DNA from 2 places in the Anaerobacillus sp. QJM3NY_17 genome. Region 1 is predicted to be linked to the other one. Evidence: riboswitches for the same ligand, from Rfam matches in the RefSeq annotation. Region 1 holds a riboswitch; the other holds the start of a gene.
The links. Region 1 has a riboswitch for cyclic di-GMP ahead of AC0VYV_RS20800 (anti-repressor SinI family protein). Riboswitches for the same ligand answer to the same signal wherever they lie in the genome.
Positions count from the first base shown of each region.

Region 2: linked by a shared signal. The riboswitch ahead of AC0VYV_RS05975 (HD-GYP domain-containing protein) and the one ahead of AC0VYV_RS20800 (anti-repressor SinI family protein) in region 1 are both predicted to bind cyclic di-GMP.

Region 1 covers NZ_CM149685.1:4,081,431-4,087,277, reverse strand. Annotated here, with positions in the region: gene AC0VYV_RS20840 (DNA-directed RNA polymerase subunit beta) at 1-162, shown strand, start outside; gene fabZ (3-hydroxyacyl-ACP dehydratase FabZ) at 181-603, shown strand; gene AC0VYV_RS20830 (hypothetical protein) at 825-998, shown strand; gene AC0VYV_RS20825 (helix-turn-helix domain-containing protein) at 1,070-1,402, opposite strand; gene AC0VYV_RS20820 (anti-repressor SinI family protein) at 1,715-1,837, shown strand; gene AC0VYV_RS20815 (hypothetical protein) at 1,850-2,113, shown strand; gene AC0VYV_RS20810 (DUF5658 family protein) at 2,142-2,279, shown strand; gene AC0VYV_RS20805 (helix-turn-helix domain-containing protein) at 2,474-2,809, opposite strand; gene AC0VYV_RS20800 (anti-repressor SinI family protein) at 2,923-3,042, opposite strand; cyclic di-GMP riboswitch class I at 3,065-3,165, opposite strand; gene AC0VYV_RS20795 (hypothetical protein) at 3,379-3,672, shown strand; gene AC0VYV_RS20790 (SDR family oxidoreductase) at 3,758-4,525, shown strand; gene gloA2 (SMU1112c/YaeR family gloxylase I-like metalloprotein) at 4,597-4,983, shown strand; gene AC0VYV_RS20780 (alpha amylase N-terminal ig-like domain-containing protein) at 5,163-5,847, shown strand, end outside.
Region 2 covers NZ_CM149685.1:1,101,611-1,107,457, reverse strand. Annotated here, with positions in the region: gene AC0VYV_RS05980 (FAD-dependent oxidoreductase) at 1-1,332, opposite strand, end outside; cyclic di-GMP riboswitch class II at 1,468-1,551, shown strand; gene AC0VYV_RS05975 (HD-GYP domain-containing protein) at 1,563-2,204, shown strand; gene sda (sporulation histidine kinase inhibitor Sda) at 2,263-2,430, shown strand; gene AC0VYV_RS05965 (aldo/keto reductase) at 2,638-3,480, shown strand; gene AC0VYV_RS05960 (STAS domain-containing protein) at 4,086-4,910, opposite strand; gene AC0VYV_RS05955 (DUF2798 domain-containing protein) at 5,231-5,722, opposite strand.

The sequences.
Region 1 (5,847 bases):
CCAATCTGGCTACGCCTTCTTCTCGTTGCCCTATTGCTCGTCGCTTCACTTGTAGCAGGTGCGATGATCGGTTACGGTGTCATTGGAGACGGAAGCCCTGCAGACGTCTTTAAGAAGAGTACATGGGTAAAGATTAGTGATATCGTCAAAAAAGAAGAGTAACAGTTAGGAGAATGAATTATGTTAGATAGTCAGGACATTAAGAAGATTATCCCGCATCGTTACCCTTTTCTGCTCGTTGATCGAATTCTTGAAGTAGAAGAAGAAGTAAGAGCAGTTGGTATTAAGAACGTAACAGCGAATGAAGAGTTCTTTAATGGACATTTTCCAGATTACCCTGTTATGCCAGGTGTGTTAATCGTTGAAGCACTTGCTCAGGTAGGTGCTGTCGCGATGCTGAAGAAGGAAGATAATCAAGGCAAGCTAGCTTTCTTTACTGGTATTGACAAATGTCGCTTTAAAAAACAGGTTAAACCGGGAGATCAGCTTCGTCTCGAAGTTGAAATCATTCGTATCAAAGGACCGATCGGCAAAGGTAAAGCAACAGCAACAGTGGACGGCGAAGTTGCAGCTGAAGCCGAGATTATGTTTGCATTGAAGTAGGACAAGCAAACCCCTATTTCCGTAATTTATACGGAAATAGGGGTTTTTTGGAGTGTGAAGTTCACTTTAGTAGAGGCTCGATGATGACTCAAATGTTGATGTAATGTTAAACGATCATAGAGACTATGTAAATTCTAACAAATACCCTTTTTTACCTGCTATGATTTACTCAACCGCTCCATAGCGGTAAAACTTATCGAGTTCAGGGAGGAATTTTGGAAATGAATAACAAGAAATTCATGCTCAAAATTGCAACTTCGTTAGTAGCTGTAATGTTAATCACAGCGTGTAACAGCGGTGAAAATGATTCTGAGAACGGCAATAACTCTATGAACAATGGAGCCAACACCGAAGAGCCAGCGGCTAACGAAAACTCTGAGAACTCTGCTGAATAAGAACTTTCTCTCCTGTCCTTCGTGGACAGGAGTTTCTTATTTCAATAGCAATTCGATTTTAAGTAGTTGTTTTATTCATCATTGCCATGATGGAGTTGCCACTTCTTAAACTCTAAATAGTCTGCGAAATCTTTTTTTGTAATACCTGAGCGCATCGCTTCTTCGATTAATTCTTTCCACTCCGTGTCGAGTGCCGGCTCCTCGTGATCTTCTTCTAATATGAACACTTCAATAGGAACCTTTAATTCTGCCGCTATTTTTTCAAGAAATTGAATAGAAGGATTAGCCTGTTGATTTCGTTCAATCGAACTTAAATAAGATTTGGCAACCCCTGCCCGTTTAGCGAGTTCAGTTAAAGACAGTCCCATACGATTCCGATAAAGTTTAATTTTTTCCCCTATCATCCCTTTACCTCGACTTTATCATTATTTATTGTGTTAATTTTATCAAGAACAATTTGTTCTGTAAACAGAACAAATGTCGTGTTTTTATATTAATTTTCTAAAAGTCTCTTTGAACAAAATAATTAAAATTTAAGAACGAGAGAGTATTTGGTAGGATATAGAAGATTATAAGCTGGTAACAGCCTTATATAAAGAATTTTCAGTCTTTTTAATCTTCCAAAATAAGACTATATTAGATGTACATTCTAAATAAAGAACAAAACGTTCTTTATTAATGTCGTTTATTGCTGAATTATATAAGGGGGATGGGGAATGAAAACGTATACTGACGAAAAATTGGATCAGGAATGGGTGACCCTTATTTCAATTGCAAGAAGAATGGGATTATCTAAGGAGGAAGTGAAGGATTTTCTAATCAATTCCTCAAAAAAATAAGGAGGAATGATGGTGATCAAATTAGGGGAAGGGACTTTTGTCTCTTATATTTTAGGGAAGAGGATTAAAATCATTGCGGTTGATAAACAGATCGCCAAACTCTACATCAATGACGAATATAAAGGGAAGTGCGATTTATCTTTTATTCTAGAGAAAATCCACGGACTTGAAAATAAAGAACAAGACATCAAAGGAATAATCCGAGATGAACAGAAAATGTACGATGAACTTAGGGAGGTTATACAAAACCAAAATATATCGTCTCATTATGAATAAAGGGAAAACGTAGGAGCAGTTTTTTGTTATTTATTTAGCATGGATTAACGCTCTTGATGGATTTATCACATATTGTGGAGTTCAAAATGGATGGATCGGAGAAGTGAATCCATTAATGCGAATGCTATTTCAAATGGATCCACTTGTTATCCTAATGTATAAATAGGTTTGTCTCTTTTTTTGATCGCCTTACTTTTAAAATTTCATCACTTTAAATCCGGTTTAATACGGATTTTATTAATCGTGGTGGCTTCAACATTATATTCTTTCATATTGTGTATCCACGGCTATTGGGTATATATCCTGTTAACTAAATAGATAAGAGCCTACTGGAAGATGTCGGCTCTTAAAAAAAACAATTTATTGATCAGACCCCTGTTTGGCACGCCACTTATTAAACTCCAGAAACTCCCTGAACTGGTCCTTACTTATACCAGACTCCATTGCTTCTTTAACGATCTTTTTCCATTCCGAGTCTAACTCACTCTGATGAATAGGATCATCTCCCTGAAGTAGTACCTCTACCGAAACATCAAGAACATTAGATATTTTATCTAGGAATTGGATAGAGGGATTTGATTGTATATTTCGTTCAATTGAACTCAGATATGACTTGGCCACATTCGCACGTTCCGCTAATTCTGAAAGAGATAACCCTTTGCGTAAACGATACTTCTTTACTTCTTCACCTATCACGTGTATCCCTCCGATGCTTCGACAAAATTCTTTGATTGTATGTAATTATACCAGTATGTTATTGTTCCGTAAATAGAACGAAAGCGGCATCCGTTCCGCCGCTTTCGTTCAGGTTACATTCCCTCATTTTTGAGAAACGCTTTGATTTCAGAAATTTTGATGCCCAATTCCTTCGCTTCTTTCATTAATTTAATCCATTCCTCGTCCAGATTTTCTTCCGTATGTACGCCCATGTAACTCCTCCTTAAACTCTTTCCAGGTAGTTCAGCCATCATAGAAGCCTTCTATCAAGAAGCTTCCTTAGATCTGTTTACTTTGCGCCCACTTTTTTTCAAAAATGGTTGCCCTTTTCTGGAGGATACTTTGTACGATCCATCATATATTTATGAAAATCCTACTATTATAATAGGCCATTAAACCTACGAAATGTGTTGTAATTTGTAAAAAATATCAAAAATATATGACTTTTTTTGTAAATAAATAGCTTTTTTTAAATTTGGTGTTAGGAAAATACATACATCCACTTGAGATGGTCAAAATAGGACTATTACAACGATGGAGGTTTTTCTATGAAAAAGTGGATGATGTTACTGATGACGATGTTTCTTTCCCTGAGTATTGCGGCTTGTTCGAATGCAAATGAAGAAGAAGGACCGGTAGAAGATCCCGAAATGCAAGAAGATACACCAGAAGATGAAGAGAATGTTAACGAAGACGATGGAACGATTGATCAGGAAGACGATGATACAATGAATAAGGATGGTTCAGAAGAAGGCGATAAAGATGAAGATGGTAACATGGATGAAGGGGACATGGACGACACTGAAAAGCAACCGAATGATGAAACTGAAAACCAGCAATAGGGACCTTAACGGGTCTCTTTTTTTATATAAAATTGTCTAAAAAGTAGGTGGACGGGAATAGTCAGAAAAAAGGAGAGTGCTAAATATGAAGAAGGTAGCCGTTATAACAGGTGGTGGATCTGGCATTGGAGAAGCCGCAGCTAAACGCTTTGCAAAAGAAGGCGTTCGAGTTTGCTTATTTGATTTGAAGGAAAGTCGAGCAGAACAAGTGAAGGAGTCGATCGTAAAAAACGGCGGAGAGGCGTTTGTCCTTAATGTGGATGTGGCCGATGAAGAACGAGTTACATATGGTTTGAAGCAAGTTGTTAACAAATGGGGACGCATTGATATTCTGTTTAACAATGCAGGAATTAATGGCACACTGAATCCGATTGAAGAAATGAAGGTTGATGAGTGGGATCAGACGATTGAGACAAATTTAAGAAGTACTTTTCTAATGGTGAAACATACAATCCCTTATATGAAAGAAGATGGAGGGAGTATCATTATTACTAGTTCCATAAATGGGAATCGGACTTTTTCGAACTTCGGTATGTCTGCTTATAGTACTTCAAAAGCAGGACAGGTAGCCTTTATGAAAATGGCTGCTCTTGAACTAGCTCAATATCACATTCGCGTAAACGCCATTTGCCCTGGGGCAATCGATACGAACATTGATCAAAACACAGACAAAAAAGATGGTGTAGAAGAAATTGAAATTCCAGTAGAATATCCTGAAGGAAGTCATCCGCTTGAGCAAAAACCAGGTTCGTCACAACAGGTGGCAGACGTCGTTTACTTTCTAACTTCTGATGCATCCAGTCATGTAACAGGGACAGAGTTGTATGTAGATGGGGCGGAATCGCTGCTATAATGACTTGCTGCTCGGGTTTCTTATTGACGACGCTCATTTGTCAGCTTATCGTTTAGGGTGAGGTGAAGCAGATGTTTACTAAAGTGCACCATGTTGCGATTATTTGCGGAGATTACGAAAAATCAAAAAAGTTCTATGTAGACACACTCGGTCTTAAGGTTATCGAGGAAACTTACAGAGAAGAACGAAATTCATACAAACTTGATCTTGCCGTCGGAGATCATACAAGAATTGAATTATTTTCATTCCCGAATGCGCCAGAAAGACCAAGCTATCCTGAAGCAAAGGGACTAAGACATATCGCTTTTGAAGTATTAGACCTTGATAAGGCCGTTAATCATCTAACAGAAAGAGGAGTATCTTCTATTGAAGATGTAAGAGTGGATGAGCTCACAATGAAGCGGTTCACTTTTTTCAATGATCCGGATGGTCTACCGATCGAGCTGTGCGAAAAATAATGAAATTTTCTAAAAATAAGTTGATTACTTCCAAATCCTGTGGCAAAATAGATCGTGAAAGCGTTTGCTTAGATTTGGAACAGTTAGCTTATTTTTTTATTTATAACTGCAAACGGTTTCCTAAAATTTACGGTTTTGTGCAAACGGTTTCACTAATCGTATTTTCAAGGGGGAAAAGGATGAAAAGGGGTAATCGAAGGAGATTTTCACTGTCACTCGTCGTCGTTCTGTTGATTCAATTGCTTGCTGGAGCTATTCCTGGAGCAGTGAAAGCGGCAGCAGTTAGTCCTCTCATAGACGGATCATCAGCTACGTTTATTTATGAAGGAGAAGGGAGCGAAGAATCGGTCCTTGTTGCAGGTGATTTTACAAATTGGCAGGAAGGGGCACTTCCACTCGAGAAGGTAGATGACGTCTGGGAGTTAACGATAGATGGTCTATCCGATGGACTTCATCAGTACAAATTTATCGTGGGAGATGAATGGATGAAAGATCCTTTAAATCCAAATGGTGGCGATAATAGTACCTTTACGATTGGCGAGGTGACAGACGAACGAATTGTCACCCTTGTTGGCGATTTGCAGGACGAGCTCGGTGCTTCAAAGGAATGGGATCCAACAGCTGAGGAAACAAAGATGGAAGCCGTGGGAGGAGGATATTATGAATTCTCTGGTGAACTTCCAGCAGGGAGTTATGAATATAAAATAGCGATCAATCAATCTTGGGGAGAGAGCTATGGTGATGGTGGAAACAATCTTAAATTAACGCTGGATGAGAAAACAAAAGTAACGTTTTATTATCATGATGGAACACATGCGATTGCAGATTCAACTACTTACACACCGCTAGAAGAAAAATCACCTA
Region 2 (5,847 bases), 1.4 Mb from region 1:
CTTAACGGCTTCATTTGCCTGACCATATACGTGAAGCTGCCAATCCATTGACTTAAGCGCTCCATAATTATTGCATGAATTTGTTTGAATCCATGGCAGGCGATCTCCACCATGAACTTCCCCCGCTGTACCATCACTAAGATGACTTTCGCGATAATGAATGTTGATTTGAGAAAGCCTTCTAAAGGCTGCTTTTCGAGCAATTGAAAAGGAACGAAGCGCAAATGGAGCCACGTTCGGTATAACGATTTTGCGCAGTAATCTGCTCGTCATGTGATCGCCTATAATAGAAGTAAATGCTCGATCTGTTGTATCGATTAGCGTTCTCGCAAAGCCAATGCGCTCCTTTTCAAACGTATCAAGAATAGCTTCATCCGCTTTCTGAAGCAGCACTGCGGCTAGCTTCCACGCTAAGTTCACCGCGTCCCCAATCCCGGTGTTCATGCCCTGTCCGCCAGCCGGGCTATGAATGTGCCCAGCATCTCCGGCAATAAAGGCACGTCCTTTTCTAAAATGACTGCTAACGCGATGATGAACTTTGTACGTTTGGAACCAGTTCACATGCTGAATCGTTATGCCTGTTCTCTGCTCGATCAGCGACTGGAAATCCTTGAACGCAACTGAGCTTTGATCGGTTAAATGGCGAGGAACTATTCCAATAATCCGCTCCATTCCCGTGCTTCTAACTGGCATGAACAGGTAAAAGGTGTCAGAATCTAAATACACATTTAAACTACTTTCAGATAACTGGCCAGTGTTCGCTTTAACATCTGCCACAAAAAACAGTTCCTCATACGTTCCACCTGGAAAATCAAAAGCAACTTCTCTTCGAACGGTACTGTGTGCTCCATCACACCCGCATATATATGAAAACTCACTCCGCTCTTCCTTATTATCTTTTTTAATAACGGCTTGAACATGGTCCCCTTCATCCATAAATGAAACCAACTCTGTCTTCCATTCTACCTCAACGCCTTCGTCGGCTAATTTGTTAATTAGCAGCTGCTCGTGATCATCTTGCGGATAGCTTAGGGCAAATGGGAAAGGACTTAATCCTTTTCCAAGATCGTGAAAATTGATGTTGGCTTTTGCTTTCATTCCTTCTCGAAATTGGATAGACTTCAATTTAATCCCCCGGTGGATGACTTCTTCCGCGAAGCCCATTTGGTTATAAAATTCTAGGGTTCTAGCGTGTACAATTAGCGCACGCGATGCTTCTCCGGGTCCCTCATTTTTCTCGATGATCCGAAATGAAACTCCATATTTCGCTAGGTGGAGTGCTAATACAAGACCCGTAGGACCTGCGCCAACAATTAGTACGTCAGAACTCATTTCTCAATCTCCTTTCATTGGCATTCCAAATAAAAAAACTGAAAAATCAAAGAAAACAGTTAACAAATTCACCTTTTTATGGTATTTATTATATAAGTATATCCTTATGTCAAGATACCTCAGTAAGAGAACCACAAAAAAAGAGAATGCGATGAACTATCATTCTAGCCTGGGCACTTGAGTGATAGGGAGCAAGTAGTGCAACCGGCTCCTTAAAAAGGAGAATGAACATGGAAAAGTGTACATTGTACGGGCACGCTAATTTATTTTCATCACACACACTGCGAATGATGGAACTCCTAAGACGTCACGACCCTCATAGCTTTCTCCATTCAGTACAAACTACGAGCTACTTTATTGATTTCTGTTTGCATTACAATTTCCGATCACTGTTGAAACGGCGCTTTCTTGAGTCTGTTTTGCTACATGACATCGGTAAACTACTTGTCCCAACAGAAATTCTTCAAAAAAAGAGCCCACTAACCCTTTATGAGAAAGAGTATGTCGAGCGGCATCCAGAGTTTGGAATAGAGCTACTTAATGATTTTCCAGAGATTGATATTGAGCCGTCTCTTATACTAAATCATCATGAGAATAGCGATGGTACTGGCTATCCTTATCAATTACAATATGAGCAAATTCCTCGATTTGTTTCGATTCTTCGAGTCATCGATAGCTTCATTGCGATGACGTCTGATCGAGCTTATCGTCCAAAACGTTCTGACCAATCAGCCATTCATGAAATTAACGTTCATCGGAATAACTTCTATGAGCCATCCACTACCTCCTTGTTTATCTCTTATTTGGAAAAACGGCTAAAAGGGAAAAAGGTTCTGCTTCATTATTTTGATTATGCCAAACGTCAAAATTAAGCAGCGCTATTCAATAACCGTTTAAACAAAACCAAATACAATAGGGAGGGCGAATAGATTGCGACTCTTATCAACTAAGGATTTACTAATTGCATTTTGTGATGCGTATACTCTTCAATTAGATGAAGCTTTTATTGAAATGTTAACGAGCGAAATCATCCGAAGAGGCATCAATCCTCCCCAAACACGTACGGAGTGTTACGAACAAATCGCCAATTTCACTTGATGAGACAGCCTCTCATGACGCTATATAAAAAAAGCTTATCTGGTCACAACTGGCCAATAAGCTTTTTTTGATGAATTCTAATTGATTTCATCTCCCTTCACAAATAAATTTACTGTTAATACGCTTACATATGTTTGCATTTTTTAGGAAGTGGTAGATTTAAAGTGAGATAAAAAAGTTAATTATTATTGAAAGGAATGATCTTTGTTGAAGGAATCAATCCCAGAACTAACGTTGAATGATGGACTTACACTACCCGCTATCGGTTTCGGTACTTACTTGCTAAATGGAAATGAAGGGGCAACCGCTATTAATAGTGCGATTGACGTTGGCTATCGCCTCATCGATACAGCTTACAATTACGAAAACGAAGGAACCGTAGGCGAAGCCATTCGTCGAAGTACAGTTCCTAGAAATGAACTGCGCGTCACTTCTAAATTACCAGGTCGCTATCAAGAATATAAGAAAGCTGTTACAGCCATTCAAGAGTCGTTATATAGAGCCAACCTGGATTATTACGATTTGTACCTCATTCACTGGCCGAACCCTAAACAAGGTCTTTATCCAGAAGCTTGGCAAGCTTTAATTGACGCTAAGAAATGGGGACTCATTCGCTCGATTGGCGTATGTAATTTCCTTCCGGAGCATCTAGAGCAATTGGAAAAGGAAACCGGCGTAAAGCCAAGCATCAATCAAATCGAACTACACCCCTTCTTCAACCAGGAAGATCAGAGAAGATTTCATCAACAAAACAACATCAAAACACAATCCTGGAGTCCGCTAGCTCGAGTGACTGACATTTTAGAAAATGAAACGATCAGTCAAATTGCAAATCAACATAACAAATCAGTCTCTCAGGTGATTTTACGCTGGCATTATCAATTAGGATCCATCCCGATTCCTAAATCTTCTTCTCCAGAACGTCAGCTTGAGAACCTCTCTATTTTTGACTTTTCTTTAAATGAAACAGAAATGGCGATGATGGCTGAATTAACGAAACCAAATGGACGATTGAATGATCAAGATCCAGCTACTTATGAAGAATTTTAAATTTCTCCATCTAACGATTCAACTAACCAACTAGAATAGGATGCCCTGCAGCCATAACAGGTTCTGTTTAGAGCTGCAAATATACAAATATATACTGTTCTAGAGTCTGATTTGATAGCTAAATCAGACTCTTTACTTTTCCATGGTGTTGCTGTTTTGGTTGTATCTTTCAACCATTTTTAGAATATCATTTAGACATCCATTGTACGCTTCAGAATTAGTACTTGAAATCGACTTCAATTTCGGTAGATAATGAATGGATAATATGGAAATTATATGGTGAAATGTAAAAAGAGAGAAACTTCTTTTCTTCGATTAACTCGAAGGTTAGTTAAAGGGAGCTTGGATTTTAAGCCTTATGTATGTACAAGTAGGGAGTGAACTGTTTACCTAACGGGAATAGAGCCTCAGATGCGCAACGTTCAGCCCCCATCACCGCTATAGTAAGAACATATAAAAAAGTTAACCAGAAAAGTCTGGCTAACTTTATATTACGAACGGTTGCTTTAAAAAACAGAATAACTAGATATATAATTGGCGGATCGTTCTTTTGGGTCCGTCTTTTAATTTATTATCATAGTATCTATAAACACAGGTAAGCATCATTAAGCAATAAAATATTTCCCTAATGCCTGCTGTAACGTACCTAACGTTTTGATTTCTTCACCTAATTTAATGCCAAGCTCCGTTACTTTCCTTACAACTTCCTTCCTTAATCCGGTTATGACAGTGTTACACCCCATTAGTGAGGCGCCATCAATGATTTGAATCAATCGGTAAACCTCTTCACGCCTTATTTCTGCAACTCCGGACAAGTCCATAATCAAAGTTTGGATACGCATTTCGCTTATTACGGATAATACCTTATCCTCAAGTATTTCGGTTCGTTGAGCGTCAATTGCTCCTATTAAAGGGAGAATGCTTACTGAGTGGTTTATTGGAATAATTGGTACTGAAAGATTTTCAACTAGTTCTCTCTGAGCCTTTATAAGCGAATCTTTATATTTCGTATAACTTATGAAAAAGGAATTCAAAAAGTAGTCTACTCGGTTGTTAATTTGTTTTTCCATTTCAAAGAAATTAAAATCCTTATCATTACTTTCCTCGGTATATTTTTGAAAAAACATCCACAGTGTTCGACGTATAGCTTGTACCCACTCTAATTTAAAAGAGATAGCAAGGGAATGTGTTGCCCAGGCAATTCCTTCTTGTTCCGCAAATGCGTGAAGGTCCTGATCATTCTCTTCAATGATATAAACTACGAGTGTTTGAGCATTAGTAACAAGATCGATATTGCCTACTCTTAGTATTTCATAGATCTTATCTTTAACGTTGACAGCTTCCTTTAGGAGCGTATCTGTAAAGACTTGGATGTTTGCTTCGAAAAATTCGATGAATTGGAAAGAATCTTCATACGTAATCGATTGCAATTGCCTCTCCTCCTATAGTTATAAACTAGTTGCTTTTATTATAAAACAAGCTATACTATTATGCAGTAAATCCTCCTAGGTTTTTTTAAGATACTTAATTCATTATTAGACGCAAAAAAAACCACCTAACGGTGATTTTTCAAGAGTTATTTTAAGGATATAATTGTGAGACTTTTATTAGAGTTATTTTCTGTTCTAAAATAGCTTATAAATGATGATTTTCACCTTAAAACATAACCCGTTACTCCAGAAGCGCATCCTTTTTTCTTTACGAAGTTGTTCACTTCCCCAATAAACCAAATTCACCGCTACTTATTCCATTACTGCGCTCTAGCACTCATTGGTTTATTCGTTTTTACATACTTCACGAACAACCACCGAACGAGTGGGCCCATAATAAGGAGCTGTAACGGGAAGGCTACAATGACATTCTTCATAAATAACGAAACATACTCTCTTAGGAAGGAATGCTCCATAGATCCGATATTAGCATATGACATTATTAATCCGTAAAAAGACATAAAGAATACCATACCGATAACCATACAAGTTGAAAGAATTAAAATGACCTTCCATTTATGAGATTTGTTAAAAGGCAAACTAAACGTAATTTTCTTCGCAATGGGAGCTACCACAATAAATTCAAATGACAAAGCGATAATATAGCCAAGCAATAGACTCATCAGCAATTCTATAAGAGCCATTTCTCCCAATAATCCATTCGTAGATAAGTTATAGAATGTCATCACACATACCATTCCAAAACACATCATTAATCCAAAATAAAAACCTTCTTTTTTCGTTTCTGGCAAAACAACTCATCCTTTCTTTCTAGCATAGTGACAAGTATAGTCATTTCAATTCGCGCTCGTAAGTGAACATTTTGTGAACATTTAAAGCGAACCGTATCGCATGAATATGCTAATGAAGATATGCT